One region of the Robertmurraya sp. FSL W8-0741 genome, then DNA from elsewhere that is predicted to be linked to it. Evidence: riboswitches for the same ligand, from Rfam matches in the RefSeq annotation. Region 1 holds a riboswitch; each other region holds the start of a gene.
What was found. Region 1 has a riboswitch for cobalamin ahead of NST02_RS16885 (energy-coupling factor ABC transporter permease). Riboswitches for the same ligand answer to the same signal wherever they lie in the genome.

Region 1 (4,527 bases):
TGGCAATTAGCATCCCTTCCGATAGTAGCCATATTTCATCAGCCCATTCATATGCGAAATCAACATCATGTGTTGAAACAAGAATAGTGCGTTCCTTCGTCGCTAGTTGATTAAGGATATTTAAGATCCTATTAGTGTAATAGGGATCTAGTCCCGCAGTCGGTTCATCAAAAATCATTAAAGCTGGTTTCATTGATAAAACAGAGGCAATGGCCACTCGTTTTTTTTGACCAACGCTTAAAAAATGTGGAGGTTTTTCTTTTAAAGACATGGTATCAGTCATCTCCATTGCCTCGAGAACACGCGATTCTACCTCCTCTTTTGAAAGTCCCATATTCCGAGGACCGTATTGAATATCATCATAAACACTTGACGAAAAAAGCTGCGTATCCGGATCTTGAAAGACAATCCCAACATCTCCACGCAGTTTATTTTTTTCCTTACGTTTATAAGTAAAATCCTTCCCCTTATAATATAGCTGTCCCGTTGTGGGAGCTAGTACAGCATTTAAATGAAGAAGCAATGTTGATTTCCCTGCTCCATTATTTCCCAGCAGAGCAATCTTTTTTCCTGTTATTATTTGAAGCGATATATTATTTAATGCGAGCGTCCCATCAGGATATTGATAGGAAACATTCTTTAATTCTAAAAATGGCTGTACCATTGCTTTTTTCTCCTCTTTTTCCAAGATGACAGTTCTCTCCTAAACATTTTTGCCAAGGAAAAAAATAAAATAAGTGAGAAAAACTGTGCAACCAATCGTAAGCCAATTTCTTTTGTTAAACGATTGTTGTATTTCAACTTGTAAAAATTGCCCACTATTATTTCCTCGGGAATCACTGGCTTTTTGTACATCTTGTGCTGTTTTAAGCGATTTAACAAATATACTGATGATAAGCTGTGCCAAAGAATAAAAGCTCTGTTTTATCCGAAAATATCCGAGTCTGCTTGTTTGTGCAATGCGAATTTCATTCATATTTTCAAGCAAAACGAAAATAAATCGGTACGTCACAACGAAAAGTTCAATAAATAATGAAGGCAGGCGCATTTTCTGCAATAACCAAATGATTTGTTGCATCGGAGTGGTCAGGATTAAAAAATACATGCAACTTACCCCAGCCATTACGGACAAAAAAAGCTCCAAAACTTGCTCAGCATTGTCGACACTGATATAAATTCTCCAATTTGCGATCTCTATTTGAAAAAGAATGTTTAATATTTCCGTGCTCACTGGTGCCACGGAGAAAAGAATGAATAAAACGCTTGTACATAAAAAGAAAGAGGGCAATAGCAGTAATTTTATATAATACAACAGTGGAATCTTTGCCCCTTTAACAATAACAATACTCATGAACACAAAGATGAAAATGGCACTAGCAGCGTTTTTTAATAATAAAGAGAAGAAGAGAAGGGAAGCAGCAAAGATTCCTTTCTCTAATGGATGAACATTTCTAAATGCATTGCAATACGCCATTTGGTCAATTGGCAACATCTTTTTTATTCACATTCTCCTTATATGAGAAACTCTTTCTTGCTTTTGAGTAGCCGAATATATAGCCAATAATTAATGCACCGATAACCGCTTGCAAGGCAAATAGCAAACTTTCCGTTTCCCCGCCAGGCGGCTCCCAAATTGAGTCAAACCATGGCTCATAGTCAGGAGCAATCTCAACGATTTGTTCCTCAGCTTCTCCATCGGCTCCCGCAAACTCAGAATCATTGACGATATAAAGAGGAATAATCGCTAACAGAACGACAATTAGAAAAAGGAACGCATTCTTCATCATCATCGAGCCTCCTTATGCAAAACATTCAACAGCTTTAATTCATCAGTATTATATTTTCTAATCAAGTTCATCACAATGACAGTTAATAATCCTTCACTAATTGCAAGCGGAATTTGCGTAAGAGCAAAAATACTCGCAAACTTGCTGAAAGAAGCAGCTATTCCTCCAATCTCACTCGGAAAAGCTAGAGCTAGCTGCAAAGAGGTAATAACGTAGGTTCCCAAATCAGCAAACATTGCTGCCAAAAAGACGATAATAGAAAAAGACCATTTCCATTTTGTACCCAGCTTATAGATCGCAAAGGCAATAAGCGGACCCACAACAGCCATTGAAAAGGCATTGGCTCCTAATGTCGTTAGGCCGCCGTGTGCAAGCAATAACGCCTGAAAGAGTAGCACAATCGTTCCAAGCACACTCATTACTAATGGGCCGAAAAGGATGGTTCCTAACCCCACCCCGGTTGGATGAGAACTACTACCGGTTACTGAAGGAATTTTTAAAGCAGATAAGACAAAGGCAAAAGCACCTGCTAAGCCTAACATCATTTTCACTTCAGGATTCTCTTTTACGATTTTCTGAATTGATCTCATTCCAAAAATGAGAAACGGAATGGTAACAATCCACCAAAAAACAGCCCACCCCACCGGAAGGAAACCTTCCATAATATGCATGGCATAAGCCGGACGAGAAGAATTGAACCAAAAATAACTTACAAAAAATAAAATGACTGCTGCTGGCACAAAAATAGATTGTTTCTTCATCATAGATCCTCCTTTTCAAATGGCAGAACAAAAGTGCAAGGACACATCTTCAAAACCATTTCAATTCGAATGATTCCTGCGAAGATTAGTCAGCGAAGCTTTCCTTCATGCTGATCGCCATTCAAACGACTAAAAATGTTAATTTTACTTATCGTTTGCTGCTCTTGGACCGCAGATACACGGATTACTAGCAAGACCCTCAGCGATTAGGTTGTATATTTCCTGATGCAAAAAAGGCATTCAAACCATAGGTTCGAATGCCCAGAATATATTTGTATATGTTTCCAATAAACTTGCAAACATATGAAACTACCGTATTCTTGCAAACACCTCCCTATTATCCCGTAGGTTTCGTTGTGTTCATTGATTAGGCAGGTCTCCTGACTTATCTTCAACACTTCCTGCGCCTTCCCTTCTCCGTTAAGAAAGTGGCATTAAAGCAGGTCGCTTCGAATTACAGTGGCGGGTACCGTGACGGATTTTCACCGAACTTCCCTCTTAAATTGGATAACGATGTATCCAATACCTATCAATGGAAACTATTAAATTACATTCAGTATAAAATTCTATCAGGGGGTTGTCTAGGTGCAATCAGCCATAATTTGTGACAAAAAATCAAGAATAAATAAAACCAATAAAATATTATTTCTCCTTTTTGACAATCGCTCTCACGAAAATTCTCATGGACTAAAAAGACATGAAAAACGCGCCCTTTCGGTTTCCCATTTATTAAATCCCACTATGAAAGATAGTTTGCAGTTATTTCTAACTTAATACAAGGGTTTGTTAAATGTCGGTGTTGATTTCTGGCTAATGTTCTCTTTGATTTCATAAAATCAGAGAGAACCTTTCAGCAAAACTGAAAGACGTGTAAAACTAAGGTTTCACACAAAATGAACCAAAAGTCGTTTTATCTACTTTATTATCTAATAAAGCCTAAATAAATGAGTAAAAACCTCCCATGAATCAGGGAGGTCTCTGACCTTTATGAGAGCAGTTTTTCAAACGTGTTCTTTCCAACAATTCCATCTTGCGATAACTTCCGATCCTTTTGAAAAGCCTTTACAGCGAACCCAGTGTTATCGCCAAAAACCCCATCAAATCCTTGTGGGCTATAACCTAAGCAATAGAGCAACCCTTGAATGATAAAAACGATGTTTCCTCTTGCGCCTTTACCAACTGAACGAATAGCAGCTTTTGTTTTTGAACCCCAAACTCCATCAACAACTAAACGAGCGTTGTATTGTTTATTAAGTTCCGTTTGCAGCGCCTTAATAGCTGCGGTCTTTGTCTTTTCCCCATAGATTCCATCAACAACTAAACTAGTTTTATATTTTTCATTTAACCACTGCTGAAAAACGGAGACTGGTTTGCTGACAATCCCTGATGGTCTTGTTACAGGTTTTGGTGTTGAAACAGGCTGCGTCCCGCTCTTTTGTTTGAGCGCAAACGCTTTAACCAATCCGGCCACATGCCCCGTGGCAACCTTATTCAAGAAAGCAGTTGTTTTTAATTTATTTGCATCATCCGCATGATCAATAAATCCATTTTCCGTTAAGATTGCCGGCATATTCGTTTCTCTTAAAACCGCAAAATTAGCTCGTTTTTTTCCCCTGTCGCGTAATCCTAGTTGACTTAAGATTGCCGGATGAATCACATTTTGATAAGATAGTGTGGCACTGCTCGGGCTGTTATAAATAAACGTCTCAAAGCCTGTGCCTCCTCCACTGTTAATATGAATGGACAAGAAGTAATTGGCTCCCCACGAATTAGCTAATCGTGCACGTTCAGATAGTGATACAAATATATCGTTAACCCGACTTAATCTTACTTCCGTATTTTCATAATTGAGGAGTAAATTGCGTATTTTTAATGCAATGGCTAAAGTCAAATCCTTTTCTCTTAATCCGTTACCGACAGCACCTGAATCCGACCCACCATGTCCAGGATCTATAAAAAATTTAACCATATTCATCACC
Region 2 (4,527 bases), 150 kb from region 1:
GTTCCTGACGGAAATTCTCATAGGCGATTAAAATGATTTGATTTCTTTTTCGCACAATTGGATCATCTTTTGCTTGATTAAAGCGTTCGATCTGCTCGCTTAAAGGAATAAGAGAGCTTAAAATATAGGAATAGGATTCATTATGAACCGCCTCTTGCTGAGCTATGACAGCAAAAATGGCTTTAAAGCTGGGATCGGTTACATAATCCATAACTTGTGTCATCGTTGGCGTTTGCAGACTATCTAAGGATGCCAACTGCGTGTTGACCCGTAAAAACACGTCCTTTTCAATGGAGCTTAAATGATCCCATTGCTTAATATCATCTTGCATATTTATTTCTTGCGCTTTCCAAAAATTTGCTAGCAGTGTTTGATACATGCGGTACATTTGCGGGTAGGCGATATCATTCCAGTTAAGAATTCCGGATGCTTTTCCGTTAATAACGCCTGTTGCTTTATTAGGAAATTCGGGATTTAATAATTTAATTTTTTTTAAAGTGCCAGTCATGAAAGAGGGCTCCCTTCTTTAGCAGTTAACTGTTGAAGTTTCGATTCTGTCAGCACAAGGCATCCATTAAGTCTGAAACTCGGGATTTCATCATTAATGTGGCGAGATGTTATAATGGTGCCTTATGCTGTTCTTATTAACTATGGCATGCTTCACATTCTTCAATTTCAGTTTGTGAGGTGCTGCGAACATAATAGGTTGTTTTCATGCCGGACTTCCACGCTTCTAGGTGAAGCTCAAGCAGCTCCTTTGCTTTAATATCATGGCGCACATAAAGATTGAAGCTAATGGCTTGATCGATATGGCGCTGTCTAGCAGCGTTTTGCTTAATGCTCCATTTTTGATCAAGTTCATGCCGGACTTTACGATAGTAATAATAAGTTTGATGATTTATATCTGGCGCTGTCACCTTAAATTTAAAGTTTTTCTTTTCCTCTGCGTATTCAAGAGCATAGAGCGGATCGATACCGTCTGTTGAGCCACCGATTTTCGCTGTGGAAGAATTAGGAGCAACTGCCATCATCCAGCCATTTCTTACCCCAAATGCTAGAATGTTTTCCTGCAGATTGACCCATCTAGACGATGTATATCCTTTGCGTTGAAAATAGTCTCCCGATTCCCATTCAGACCCTTTAAATAAGGAATACGCCCCTTTTTCTTTCGCTAATTCCATCGAAGCTTTAATCGTGTAAAAAGCGATGTCTTCATAGACTTCATCGGCATAATGAACAGCTTGAACTGATTCCCACTCGATTCCTTTTAAGGCAAGGAGATGATGCCAGCCAAATGTTCCAAGTCCGACAGCGCGATATTTCTCGTTCGTTGCTTTAGCTTGATGGACAGAAATATCATTTATATCAATCACGTTGTCTAGCATTCTCATTTGAATGGCAATTAATCGTTCTAAAACATTCGCTCTGATCGCGTTTGGTAAATGGATGGATGAGAGGTTGCAAACGACAAAGTCCCCGGGCTTTCTAATTATCACGATATTTCCATCTGCATCTGTAAATTCGCTTTGAATCGTAGTTGCTGACATGTTCTGACTAATCTCCGTGCACAGATTGCTGCAAAATATCGCTGTACGACCGCGTCCAAGCACATGCTTATTCGGGTTTTGCCGATTAACTTCATCGCGATAAAACATGTAAGGCGTTCCTGTTTCCAGCTGAGCAACCATGATACGAACCATAATATCCATTGCCCGGTATGATTTTCGGGGAAGAAGTGGATGGTTGACAGCCTCCTCATATTTTTGTGTGAAAAACTTTTCATCTGTTTCGTCGTAAAAATCCTCTAAACCAAGTGGATTTCCGTTTTCATCTTTCCAGCCCATTATTTGTTTTACTTGATGAGGACAGAAGGTATGCCATTCCCCGATACTTTTTCCATTTTCATCGACCTCTTCGATCTTTTTCATAAAAAGGTCAGGAATGGATACGCCTGTAAAAATATCGTGCGCTTTTCTTCGCTCGTCGCCATTATTCGTTTTTAAATCTAAAAAGCCATTCATAATATCTTTATGAAAAATATCTAAATAAATGGCGACAGCACCTTGCCGTTGACCAAGCTGATCGACGCTTACAGCAGTGTCATTAATTAAGCGAATCCAAGGGACAACCCCTGAAGAATTTCCTTTAAACTTTTTAATATCCGAGCCTAGCGCCCTTACTTTTCCATAGTAAATTCCGATGCCGCCTCCATCCTTACTCAATCGCGCAATATCCCAGTTGTTTAAGTAAATGCCGTCTAATGAGTCGTCCACTGTGTCAATAAAACAGGAGGATAGCTGACCATAGCTCTTACCGGCATTTGCTAGAGTCGGTGTAGCAACGGTCATATACAAGTTGCTTAAGGCCCAATACGCTTCTTTCACATACGACAATCGCTTTTGCCTTGCTTCATCTTTCATTAAGGTCATGGCGATGATCATGAACCGTTCCTGTGGAAGTTCATATACATTTTGATGATAGTCCTTTGCTAAATAACGATCGGCTAAAAGAAATAATCCCATATATGTAAAAAGGGTATCTTTATTTGGGTCAATTTCTTGGCCCAATTGTTCAATTTCCTCCTTGCTGTAGGCTTGAAGAAGATCGTTTGAGTAAATCCCGATGTCGCTTAAGTATTGAATGAGGTGAAAGAAATCGCCATATTTTTGCCTTGGTTCATACTTGCGAGAGGTTGCCGCTTTTTCGTAAAGCTCAAGCAGGAGCATATGTGCAGCAAGAAAAGTCCAGTTTGGTTCGATCATATCGACGTGATTTAATGCATATTGGAGAACCGTTTGCTTGGAAGTACGTTCATCTGTTGTAAGCAGTTGTTGCTCTATTTCCGTAACATTTAAGTTATATTTTTTTGCCGTGTTCTTCAGGGCTTCAAGAACCCTTTCATTTTTGGTTGCGAGTGTACTCATTGTTCAAAATCTCTCCCTTAATTTTTCGGAAGAGAGAAAGGTAACTAAAAAACCCACCTTCAAAAATGAAGATGGGTTAAAACGCTGATATTTAGTAGAAAAGGAACAAGCCTTTTTTGCTTAAACACCTTCGTTTTACCTTCCCAACTCCCGAAGAAGATAATGACGTATAAAAAAGGCAGGTCTCCTGACTTGTGCTTCATCCTACTTTAGGGCCTTCCCATCGAGATGATAGTGGCGTTCCCTATTTCGTCACACTTACAGTTGCGGGTACAGTTCTGGATTCTCACCAGATTCCCTATTAAGTCTATTACAGACACCTAATTTATCGGTTGTATACTATATATTGTGGTATATGGTTGTTACCCTTACTATATATGTAAGTTTGTTTTATTATAAGTGATCTATTTTAAAATGACAACCGTTTTAGCGATAATTTACGAATTGAACATCGATTGATAAATCGGCTTCTTTTATTGCGGCAATTATTGCCTGCAAGTCGTCGCGGCTTTTCGCTGTAACTCGGACTTGATCATCCTGCACCTGGCTTTTAACCTTTAAACCGCTATTTTTGATTAAAGTATTAATTTTTTTGGCGTTTTCTTTATCGATTCCTTGCACAAGCTTTGCCCGTTGTCTTACAGTTCCTCCAGAAGCACCTTCAATTTTGCCATAATCAAGATTCTTAATGGGAATGCCTCTTTTAATCATTTTACTGAGGAGAACATCCTTTAATTGTTCGAGCTTGTATTCATCATCTGATACAAGGACAAGTTCTTCATTATCAAGGGTTACTTTACTCTTACTTCCTTTAAAATCATAACGTGTGGAGATTTCTTTCATCGTTATATTAATTGCGTTCGTCACTTCGGAAAAATCTACTTTTGATACAATATCAAATGAGCTATCTTTTGCCATAATGAGCCCTCCTTTAAATACATGTATAATTTCCCTTCTAGGCACCATTATAGTAAAATATAGCAGTTCAAACAACTTTCGGAAAGACTACTTTCGCATGAAGTGTAAAATAGAGGAGTGTGTGACAATGGCTTTAAATGATTATGTAGGGCAGGTATTAACTTTAACTGTTGCAAGGTATGCCCAGTTTGGCTACTTTTTAACGGACGGAGAAGAAGATATTCTGATGCATGAAAATGATACGGAGCTTGAATTAAAAGAGGGCGATGAAGTAGAGGTTTTCTTGTATGCTGATTCCCATGGGCGAGCCTCAGCAACATCAACGATTCCGAAAATCAAAGTGGGCGAGTATGGCTGGGCAAAGGTTAGTGATACAAAGCCGGGACTCGGTGTATTTTTAGATATTGGCATCAATAAGGATATGCTTTTAGGGGAAGAGGATTTACCAACGAAGAAGTCCGTTTGGCCAGCGGTCGGAGATTTGCTTTATATCACATTGCGGGTCAATCGAAATAATCGGATTTATGTGAAGCTTGCAACGGATCCTGTCATTGATGAAAAGAGAGTCAAGGCAACCCGTGCTGATTTTAACAAAAATATTCAAGGGCATATTTATCGTACGGCAAAGGTGGGAAGCTGGATTTTTACTGCTGAAGGCTTTAAAGGCTTTATTCACGAGTCACAG
Region 3 (4,527 bases), 3.5 Mb from region 1:
CGGAGGTTATTCTTTTGAAAAAACATAACGGCAATCAACGGGAACTTGTATATGTTCATTTGAATGAAACAAAGCATTACGTCCTATCGTATGGGATAGAATTTGAAGAGTTTGCCCGCTCGCTTAAAGACTTCATGAACAATGTCCTCCTTTTAAAGCATCATTTTGATGACGGAGAATTCAATCTACATACGTTATTAGAATACGTTCCTCTTGAGCAAATGGAGAAGCTTATAAAGGATGACGTCTACGGGTATGGAGACTTCTGTTGGGTTGATTTTGAGGAAGAAGATGCACTGAACGAATTGTCGGGTCAGGAATTGGCGGAGCTTCTGTTCCTTGGTCATATGAAGGATGCTTTGCGAACTCCTTTTTATCAGCAATTGCGCAATCGCTTTGTTTATTTAGCTCACGATGATGGTTGGTGGAATAAAGTCTATTATCGAAATATGAAAGATTTCTACCACATGCTTGGAGAAGTGTTAGCAGCGAAAATGACCGATAGTAAACTTGCCAAAAACCTCCTTGGCATTAAAAAGAAAAGGCCATTTCCCCCGATTCATATGGAGTTAATCCTGAATATGAAGATTATGATGAAAGAAGGGATTCTGATCTCTATTCACGATAATGTACAAACAAGAACGGTGATAGAGATTCCTATCTGGGTGCTCGGTGATTTTGATAACATGGATGATATGTACGAGGAGTACGAGAAAATGGCAAAAGGAAAGCCGGATGCAAAGCTTGTATTTGATAAAAAAACACGTGAGTGGAAAATGTACGCAAGCTAGGAGGCGCTGAGGAATGAATGAGGAAAAAGAGAGGTTATGGCTGCCATTCCCTAGAGCGCTGACAAAAGCAACGTTTATTGAAAGAGCGAATCGGTTTATTCTCCACTGTCAATTGCCTGAAAAAGGCGAACTGGCCGTGGTTCACTTGGCTGACCCTGGAAGGTTAAAGGAACTTTTGCTGCCGGGGAAAACGGTGTGGCTTATGGATCATGATAACCCCGCGAGAAAAACGAAGTGGACAGCTATGCTATGTGAAAATGAAACGAATACAAGTTTTGTTTCCATTCATACCGCTCTCCCGAACAAGCTTGTTGAGAATGCGCTTAAAGCGGGAGTATTAAATGAGTTTGCCGGCTGGTTTTATAAAAAATCGGAGTATAAGCTGGGTAATTCTCGCTGGGATTTCTTGCTAGAAAATAAAGAAGGACAAGAGCTTCTTTTAGAGGTTAAAAGTGTAACATTAGCAGAAGGGGAGAAAGGAATGTTTCCAGATGCCGTCACTGCAAGAGGGACGAAGCATGTGCGCGAGCTTGCACAGCTTTCTAAATATTATGAAACGGCAATCCTCTTTATCGTTCAGCGCGACGATCTTTCTTATGTGACTGCTGCGAAACATATCGATCCTAAATTTGCTCAAGCTTTGAACGAAGCGAAGTCTGCTGGAGTGAAGCTTTATGCACGCTGCTGTCACATTACTGTTACTGGGATTGGATTAGGGAGTGCTATTCCGGTTAAGTTGGAATAGTTCGCAATTTGTTAACTTTTCTTGAAGCAAAATAGTGTATAATTTAAGCAACGGAAAATTTCATACTCTCTGAGTGTATTTTCATAGAACAAGATTGAAAATACCTCGTTTACAGTAATAGGTGTCTTTAAGGGAAATAAAGCTTACTCAGATGTCAATTTTGACTCCAGATGTGAAAAGTGCATTTTTCTCTTAGACTTAAAAGGGAAGTTGGTGAAAATCCAACGCGGTCCCGCCACTGTTAATGGGAGCATGCTGCAAATACCACTGTACATCGGTATGGGAAGGAGCAGACTTGCTATGACCATGAGCCAGGAGACCTGCCTATTTCGACTGCACCATAAACCTACGAGGATAGGGAGGTGTTTGGAAGCTATTTGTCACCAATGCTGCAAATCCAACATCTCCATTTCTTTATAATGGAGATGTTTTTTTATGCGATCCATTGGCACGCACAACAGACTACTTAATTTTGGAGGAAAAACAGATGAAGAAATGGTACTCAATTTTATTGCTACTCATGTTATCAATAGGAATTTTAGCAGGTTGCGGACAGTCCGAAAAACCCGCCGAAGAAAACAATGCGGTCGAGGAAACTGAGGGAAGTACGGAAAACGCCAATGAAGAAGCGTTTCCTGTAACGATTACCGATGCGATTGGTGAAGAGGTTGTAATTGAGTCGAAGCCGGAAAAAATCGTATCGTTAATTCCAAGCAATACGGAAATTGCCTTTGCTCTTGGTCTTGGAAACGAAATTGTCGGGGTTTCTGAGCATGATAATTTTCCTGAAGAAGTATTTGAAAAGGAAATAATCGGCGGTATGGAAATGAATGTTGAGAAGATTATTTCTCTTGCCCCGAATTTAGTCTTGGCCCACGCATCAAATGCTCATAATTCGACGGAAGGTTTGCAGCAATTACGAGATGCAGGCATTACAGTGCTTGTTGTAAATGATGCAGCGACGATTAATGAAATATATGAGTCGATTGAAATGATTGGAACTGCTACAGGTGAACAAGAGAAAGCGGAAGAGATTGTCAATAACATGAAAACGAAGATTGCAGAAATAGAGGAAAAAGCTGCTGAGATCTCCGAACCAAAATCAGTTATTGTTGAAGTTAGCCCTGCTCCAGACATTTTTGTTGTCGGTAAGAATACTTTTATGGATGAGATGCTCACCCTTATTCATGCTGAGAACGGTGCTGGGGATTTAGAAGGCTGGGTGAATTTGGACGAAGAAGCTGTCATTGAACGCAATCCGGACGTTATCATTACAACTTATGGATATTATACAGAAAATGCCGTTGACTTATTGCTTTCAAGAGAGGGTTGGCAGGATGTAGCTGCGGTGAAAAATAAGCAGGTGTATGATGTGCATTCAGATCTTGTAACTCGTTCTGGTCCAAGGCTTGCAGAAGGCCTTGAGGAGCTGGCAAAAGCGATTTACCCAGAAGTATTTGAGTGATCTGCTTAGTTTGGAGAGAAAACCATGAAAAGAATGGGTCAAAGAGCTTTTGCTTATATAATTGCGCTCGCTTTCTTGCTTATTGCCATATTATTAGGTATTTCAATCGGGACAGTTTCTGTTCCGATTGGAAATATCGTACAGATCATCGGTGCTGAAATTTTCCGTTTTATTTCTATTGATCATATTGATCCGATGCAAACGAATATCGTATTAAGTATTCGTTTACCAAGAGTTATTTTGGCAGGACTTGTGGGGGCGGCACTCGCAATTGCGGGGGCGGCCTTTCAAGGTCTTTTGCGGAATCCACTGGCCGATCCCTATACATTAGGAGTCTCTTCGGGTGCTTCGGTAGGTGCTGTTCTCACTTTGTTTTTTCAATTTTCGCTCCCGTTTGTAGGAGCTTTTACTTTACCTTTACTCAGTATCCTTTTTGCTTTTTTAACGATATTTGTAGTATTGGGATTTGCTCGGAAAATTGATAGAGCGATGAAGGTTGAGACGATTATTTTAACGGGAATTATATTCAGTTCTTTTTTAGGGGCATTTATCTCCTTATTAATTGCTTTGACAGGAGATGAACTGCGACAAATCATTGGTTGGCTTCTTGGAAGTGTGTCGATGAGAGGCTGGAGTTATATACAGATTATTCTCCCATTCTTTATTTTAGGCACCATTATTCTTATTGCCAACAGCAAAGAACTCAATGCGATGTCTTTTGGAGAAGAGCGCGCTCAGCATTTAGGTGTGAATGTGCAGAGAAGGAAGATGGTCATTTTAATTGCTGGTTCTATTTTAACTGGTGCAGCGGTAGCAGTTTCGGGGACGATTGGTTTTGTTGGTCTTGTGATTCCTCATTTAACAAGAATGCTGTGGGGACCGGACCACACCCATTTACTCCCGCTATCAATCTTGACAGGGAGCAGTTTTCTCATATTGGCTGATTTGGTCTCACGAACGATCATTTCTCCAATCGAACTCCCGATCGGAGTAATTACCGCGTTAATAGGCGCTCCAGCTTTCGGAATTATTTTGATGAAAAGACGAAGTGGAGAAAGAAGTGGATCAGATGCTTAAGGTTGAACAGCTTTCAGGTGGATATGCAAGAGAACTGATAGTGAAGAATGTCTCATTTCAAGTTGGAGAAGGGGAACTATTTGGAGTGTTAGGGCCAAATGGCAGCGGTAAAACGACTTTGCTGAAAATGATTTCGGGGATATTGCCTTTCCGGCAAGGAAGGATCACGATAAAAGGTCAGTCTATTAAAAGCTATACGATGAAGGAACTAGCAAAGATGATTGCGGTTTTATCCCAGCATTCTTCACAGGCCTTTTCCTATACGGTGAAAGAGACGGTTTCTCTCGGCCGCTACGCCCATCAAGATGGGTGGTTTCGCTCTTGGAGTGTTGAGGATGAACGAATTGTCCAAGAAGCAATGGGACAAACGGGGATTGCCTCTTTCCAGCATAAAAGCATTCAAGACCTTTCCGGGGGTGAGAGACAACGGGTTTTTTTAGCACAAGCCC
Region 4 (4,527 bases), 1.3 Mb from region 1:
TCGCTTCTTGTAATTCTTGGGCCATGCTGCTTAATACCGAGGCGGAAGCGGTGATATCCTCCATTGAAGCGTTCTGCTCTTCCGATGCTGCCGCTACATTCTGAATATTTTCCGCTGATTGTTTGGCAATATCTGATACAGCTTTAATCTCAGGAACCATATTTTGAGTGCTCGCTTGGACTTCATTCAAAATCGCTGAAACTTCCTCTGAATTATTAACAACATTCACGATCATTTGAACAATTTCTTTAAAAGTGTCCCCTGTTTTATAAACAAGTTCTATGCTATCCTGAACGGATTGTTTATTATCATTCATAGCGGAGACGGTTCTTTCTGTCTCATTTTTTATTTCTTGTATAATGTTAAAAATCTCTTTCGTTGCATCACTCGATTGCTCGGCTAGTTTTTTCACTTCATTTGCAACCACTGAAAAACCTTGTCCATGTTCACCAGCTCTTGCTGCTTCAATTGAAGCATTTAACGCCAGTAAATTGGTTTGCTCCGCAATATTTGAAATCATATCAACGATTTGAGTTACCTGGTTTGATTTTTCTCCCAATCTATCTACACTGCTTGCTGTTTCAGTGGTCGCTTGATGAACAAAGTCGATTTGTTTTAATGTATTGGCGACCACCTCACTCCCCGCATTCGCCTTTTTATTTGTTTCCGTTATTAATTTCGTAATTGTGGCAGTTGCATCCAGGGCCTCCTCAATGACATTTGATATTTCATTCGCCCGATTGGTTGAAATCGTTGTATTTTCAACTTGTTGTTCAGATCCCGTTGCTACATCCTGAACAGCCAACGTAATTTGCTCAGTAGCTTTGCTTGACTCCTCAGCGCTGGCGGATAACTGTTCAGAAGTAGCAGCAACCTGCTGGGACTGTAAACTAACTTTTTGAATAATTTCTGCCAAATTATCTTTCATTCGATTTAAATGCGCTGCCATTTGACCAAACTCATCCTGACTATTCGTCGTTAATGTATAACTCAAATCTCCATCTGCAATTTTTTCGGCCATTCCGTTTACATCGTTTATATTTTTTACGATCCATCTACTATAAAACAGAATAATGACAACTACGAACGCTACTCCTATTAAACTTACAATCATTAGATTTCTAAATAATGATGTCAAAGAAGCGTATAATTCTTTATCTGGAACGACAAGGCCGATTGTCCAATCTGTAAGCGGTTCTTTTTTAAAAAACAGTGAATAATCTCCTGTCTGATCTTGAAAATGGAGAATTCCATCGTCGTTCTCAACTATTTGATTTCCTAATTTTGCAAGCGCTGTGTTCGGATCGTCTTGTATGTTTACTTGCATTGCCTTTTCAGCTTCAAGATCTGCTATATATGTCCCATTCTTATCTATTAAAAAGGAGTAACCGGTTTCCTCTACTTTCGTATCACGAATCATTTTTTGGATTTCACTTAAATCAATGTCGCCTGTTGCGACTCCCATGAAGTTATCCTGATCATCATAAAATGGAGCACTTGCTGTAACCATTGATACATCAACATTCGTATCCAAATAGGGACTTGTAAATACAACACTTTGATCAGTCTCCTTGACAATCGTGTACCAATCCTGCGCCGTATAATTGAACGCTGAATCACTGTACTCCTGAGTTGTTTTTATAGAACCCTCGTCCCAATAAGCAAATGCTGAGAAATACTCAACGTCATTTTTATATTTGAACGGCTCAAAGAATATTCCACCACCGAACGTTGAATCATTTGACGGAATAGCATTTAATAACATTTCTTCATAGGTGCTTAAAGAGTAATCCTTTGGGGATATTTCAACTTGTCTCGCGATTAACTCTGGTATTTTACTATGTGCTACCAAGCTTTTGCCAATTGTCTCTGTAATACTCTCCAGTTGATTATTCATGCGCTCTTCAATTTGCTGCTCCAGTATATTTTTTGAACTGATATAAGAAAAAACAATTATTGCCCCTAATATGAGTAATAATAACGGCAGAATTAATGATAGAGTACGCATTTTCACACTTTTGAATTTCACTATTTTCCCCACTTTCTAAAAGTCATTTCATCTTCTTTAATCGATGTTTCTTTCTAACTTAAATCATGGAGTTTTCATTAGGTTTGCCAATCCCCTTATATTACCACCTTCTTTTCGGCTGAACTTTGAGTTCTCCAATTGTGATAGACGGTTTAATAGTTTGGCCCCCTATGCACTATTTCGGTCTAAATTTACCATCTATTAAACAGGCAAATAGACCTATGCCTTTTAGTCTGCAACTAAAGGTAAATGATAATTTGCAATTGCGTGAAAATAAAAAAAAAGAAGCTTTAATAGAAAGAATTTCTTTCCATAAAGCTTCTTTGCTTTGTTTACACGCCATTGTGCCTAACTCAACTTTACAATAAGGGCCCTTTTTCTGTCAATAATTTGACAGCTGGAAGCATCTTCACTTCATACAAACCACAACATTGTGATTTTAAACAAAAAGGCATAGTGAGGTTCTTTTCACTACGCCGTTAACAAAAAGATCCTACCTCGAGATCATTTTGTTTTTTCTACACGATCTTCAGATAAATGACCTGACTTAAGGCTAAACCTTTCACAGTGGCGGGACCGTGTTGGACTTTCACCAACTTCCTTTACCTGAAACCGTTATATTTTTGTTTATATTTTTATACTAACAAATTCATCCATAAAATTCATCTATAATGATCCGTTTTTCGCAAATCATTCATAAGTTTTTTCCTCCTCCATTTACACCCATACATCATTGCCGCTCCTGGTTGAAAAATGAACAGTTAATCAAACAGTCATATAAACTAAACGACGAGGGCGCTTTTTCTTAAAGCGCCCTCGTCGTTACTAATTTAATATAGAAATTTTAACTACTTTTCGTCCCCATCTTATTGCTTGAGCATCGTTTGGCATTAATACGTCAATTTTATGACCCTTAATAGCACCTCCCGTATCACCTGCGATCGCTTCACCATAGCCTTCCACCCATACTTTGGAACCGAGTGGAATAACAGAAGGGTCTACAGCGATCAATTTCATATTTGGATTTTTTCTAATATTATAACCCATATACGTTAATCCTGTTTTTGAACTTTCATGACTATAGGCAGTAGCGGTGACATACATGGTATTTTTAACGGTGCTATTTTCCTTTGATGCCCTACTTTTAGCCTGTGTTTTATTTTGATTAACGACATTAGCTGTCTTAACTGCATTTTGACGTTCTTGTTTTAACTTGTTTTGAGCTTGAGTTAATTGTTTTTGAAAAAGTTCCTTCTCTTTTTCCGCGAGATGGATCTCATTATTCACCGCATCATATTTTGCTTGAACAGCAGCCAATTCTTGTTGTCTTTTCTGCAAACTGTTATCCAAGGTTGCTTGATTAGCAGCTAATTCGGTATATTGTTTTTCCAAGTTTTCTTCTTGTTGATCAATCGCTATTTTTTCTTCTTCAATCTTTGCAAGATCCGCTCTCTGTTGTTCTAGCAAATCTTTATCCGCTCCCAGGATCGTCGTAACTGCTGACACCCGTTCAAATAAATCAGTAATACTCTCAGCATTGAGTAGAATGGCTACAATCGCATTCACCTGATCATTATGCTGCAAAGAAACCAGCCGATCTTCCATTACTTCTTTACGGGTATGTACCTTATCCTGAAGCACAATGATTTCTTCTTTTTTATCTTCAATTATTTGTTTCGTTTTATTTATTTTTTCTTCAAGAGCATTGATCGTTTCAGTCGTCTTTACGATTTCCGTCTCGATGGCTTTCAACTCTTTTTGAACATTTTGCAGTTCAGCCGCTATTTCCTGCTTTTCAACTTTTTTTTCATTTATCTTTTCAGCATTTTGCTGAAGTTTGTTTTGACTAGAAGTGATCATTCCTTGACTTGTTTCTGCATTTGCCACAATACTTGTTGAAAATAAAACTACACTTGTTAGAGCGATGGCTCCCCTTTTTAAGGAATGCATAAGACAACCCCTTCCTAATACATTATTTATAACATAGGAGCAGGGGTATTTTGATTACAATTATATTAAAATAGCGATACAAATCGTTGCAAATATTAAATTTGAATGTTTACGACACTTATTCTTGCAAAAAAAGCCCCGCAAAAATTCATACCATTTTCGCGAGGCACCATTTAAATATTAACAATCCATAAAGTTTACTTTAAATCCTTTCGCAAAAGCGCTTTTCAATCATTATAGCTTGCGCCCATTCGTTTCAATCACTTCTTTATACCAAAAAAAACTGTCCTTTTTAATGCGGCGGAGATCGTGTTCCCCTTCTTCATGTTGATTCACATAAACAAAACCATATCGTTTTTGAAAGCCGTTCAACCAGCTTAGAAGATCAGTAAACGACCATGTACAGTAGCCAAGGACATTGACTCCGTCGGAAATAGCTTCCTGAACGGCTTTTATGTGTACTTGCAAGTAATTGATCCGATAATCATCCTTGACGAGACCCTCTTCCAGCTTATCGTATTCACCTAAGCCGTTCTCGCTAATTAAAA

Region 2: another riboswitch for cobalamin. It lies ahead of NST02_RS17590 (ribonucleoside-diphosphate reductase subunit alpha); the one in region 1 lies ahead of NST02_RS16885 (energy-coupling factor ABC transporter permease).
Region 3: another riboswitch for cobalamin. It lies ahead of NST02_RS00255 (ABC transporter substrate-binding protein); the one in region 1 lies ahead of NST02_RS16885 (energy-coupling factor ABC transporter permease).
Region 4: another riboswitch for cobalamin. It lies ahead of NST02_RS23110 (methyl-accepting chemotaxis protein); the one in region 1 lies ahead of NST02_RS16885 (energy-coupling factor ABC transporter permease).

What each region holds. Positions count from the first base shown of each region.
Region 1 covers NZ_JBBOQG010000001.1:3,488,994-3,493,520, forward strand. Annotated here, with positions in the region: gene NST02_RS16870 (energy-coupling factor ABC transporter ATP-binding protein) at 1-664, opposite strand, end outside; gene cbiQ (cobalt ECF transporter T component CbiQ) at 704-1,492, opposite strand; gene NST02_RS16880 (energy-coupling factor ABC transporter substrate-binding protein) at 1,479-1,787, opposite strand; gene NST02_RS16885 (energy-coupling factor ABC transporter permease) at 1,787-2,548, opposite strand; cobalamin riboswitch at 2,901-3,093, opposite strand; gene NST02_RS16890 (hypothetical protein) at 3,134-3,322, shown strand; gene NST02_RS16895 (peptidoglycan-binding domain-containing protein) at 3,534-3,929, opposite strand; partial or broken gene NST02_RS16900 (N-acetylmuramoyl-L-alanine amidase) at 3,978-4,517, opposite strand.
Region 2 covers NZ_JBBOQG010000001.1:3,636,146-3,640,672, reverse strand. Annotated here, with positions in the region: gene NST02_RS17595 (ribonucleotide-diphosphate reductase subunit beta) at 1-508, opposite strand, end outside; gene NST02_RS17590 (ribonucleoside-diphosphate reductase subunit alpha) at 645-2,924, opposite strand; cobalamin riboswitch at 3,085-3,263, opposite strand; gene NST02_RS17585 (YajQ family cyclic di-GMP-binding protein) at 3,351-3,842, opposite strand; gene NST02_RS17580 (CvfB family protein) at 3,970-4,527, shown strand, end outside.
Region 3 covers NZ_JBBOQG010000001.1:38,805-43,331, reverse strand. Annotated here, with positions in the region: gene NST02_RS00265 (hypothetical protein) at 15-791, shown strand; gene sfsA (DNA/RNA nuclease SfsA) at 805-1,536, shown strand; cobalamin riboswitch at 1,697-1,878, shown strand; gene NST02_RS00255 (ABC transporter substrate-binding protein) at 2,024-3,001, shown strand; gene NST02_RS00250 (FecCD family ABC transporter permease) at 3,026-4,078, shown strand; gene NST02_RS00245 (adenosylcobinamide amidohydrolase) at 4,071-4,527, shown strand, end outside.
Region 4 covers NZ_JBBOQG010000001.1:4,742,854-4,747,380, forward strand. Annotated here, with positions in the region: gene NST02_RS23110 (methyl-accepting chemotaxis protein) at 1-2,029, opposite strand, end outside; gene NST02_RS23115 (hypothetical protein) at 2,170-2,397, shown strand; adenosylcobalamin (AdoCbl) riboswitch at 2,508-2,658, opposite strand; gene NST02_RS23120 (3D domain-containing protein) at 2,855-3,979, opposite strand; gene NST02_RS23125 (glycoside hydrolase family 1 protein) at 4,214-4,527, opposite strand, start outside.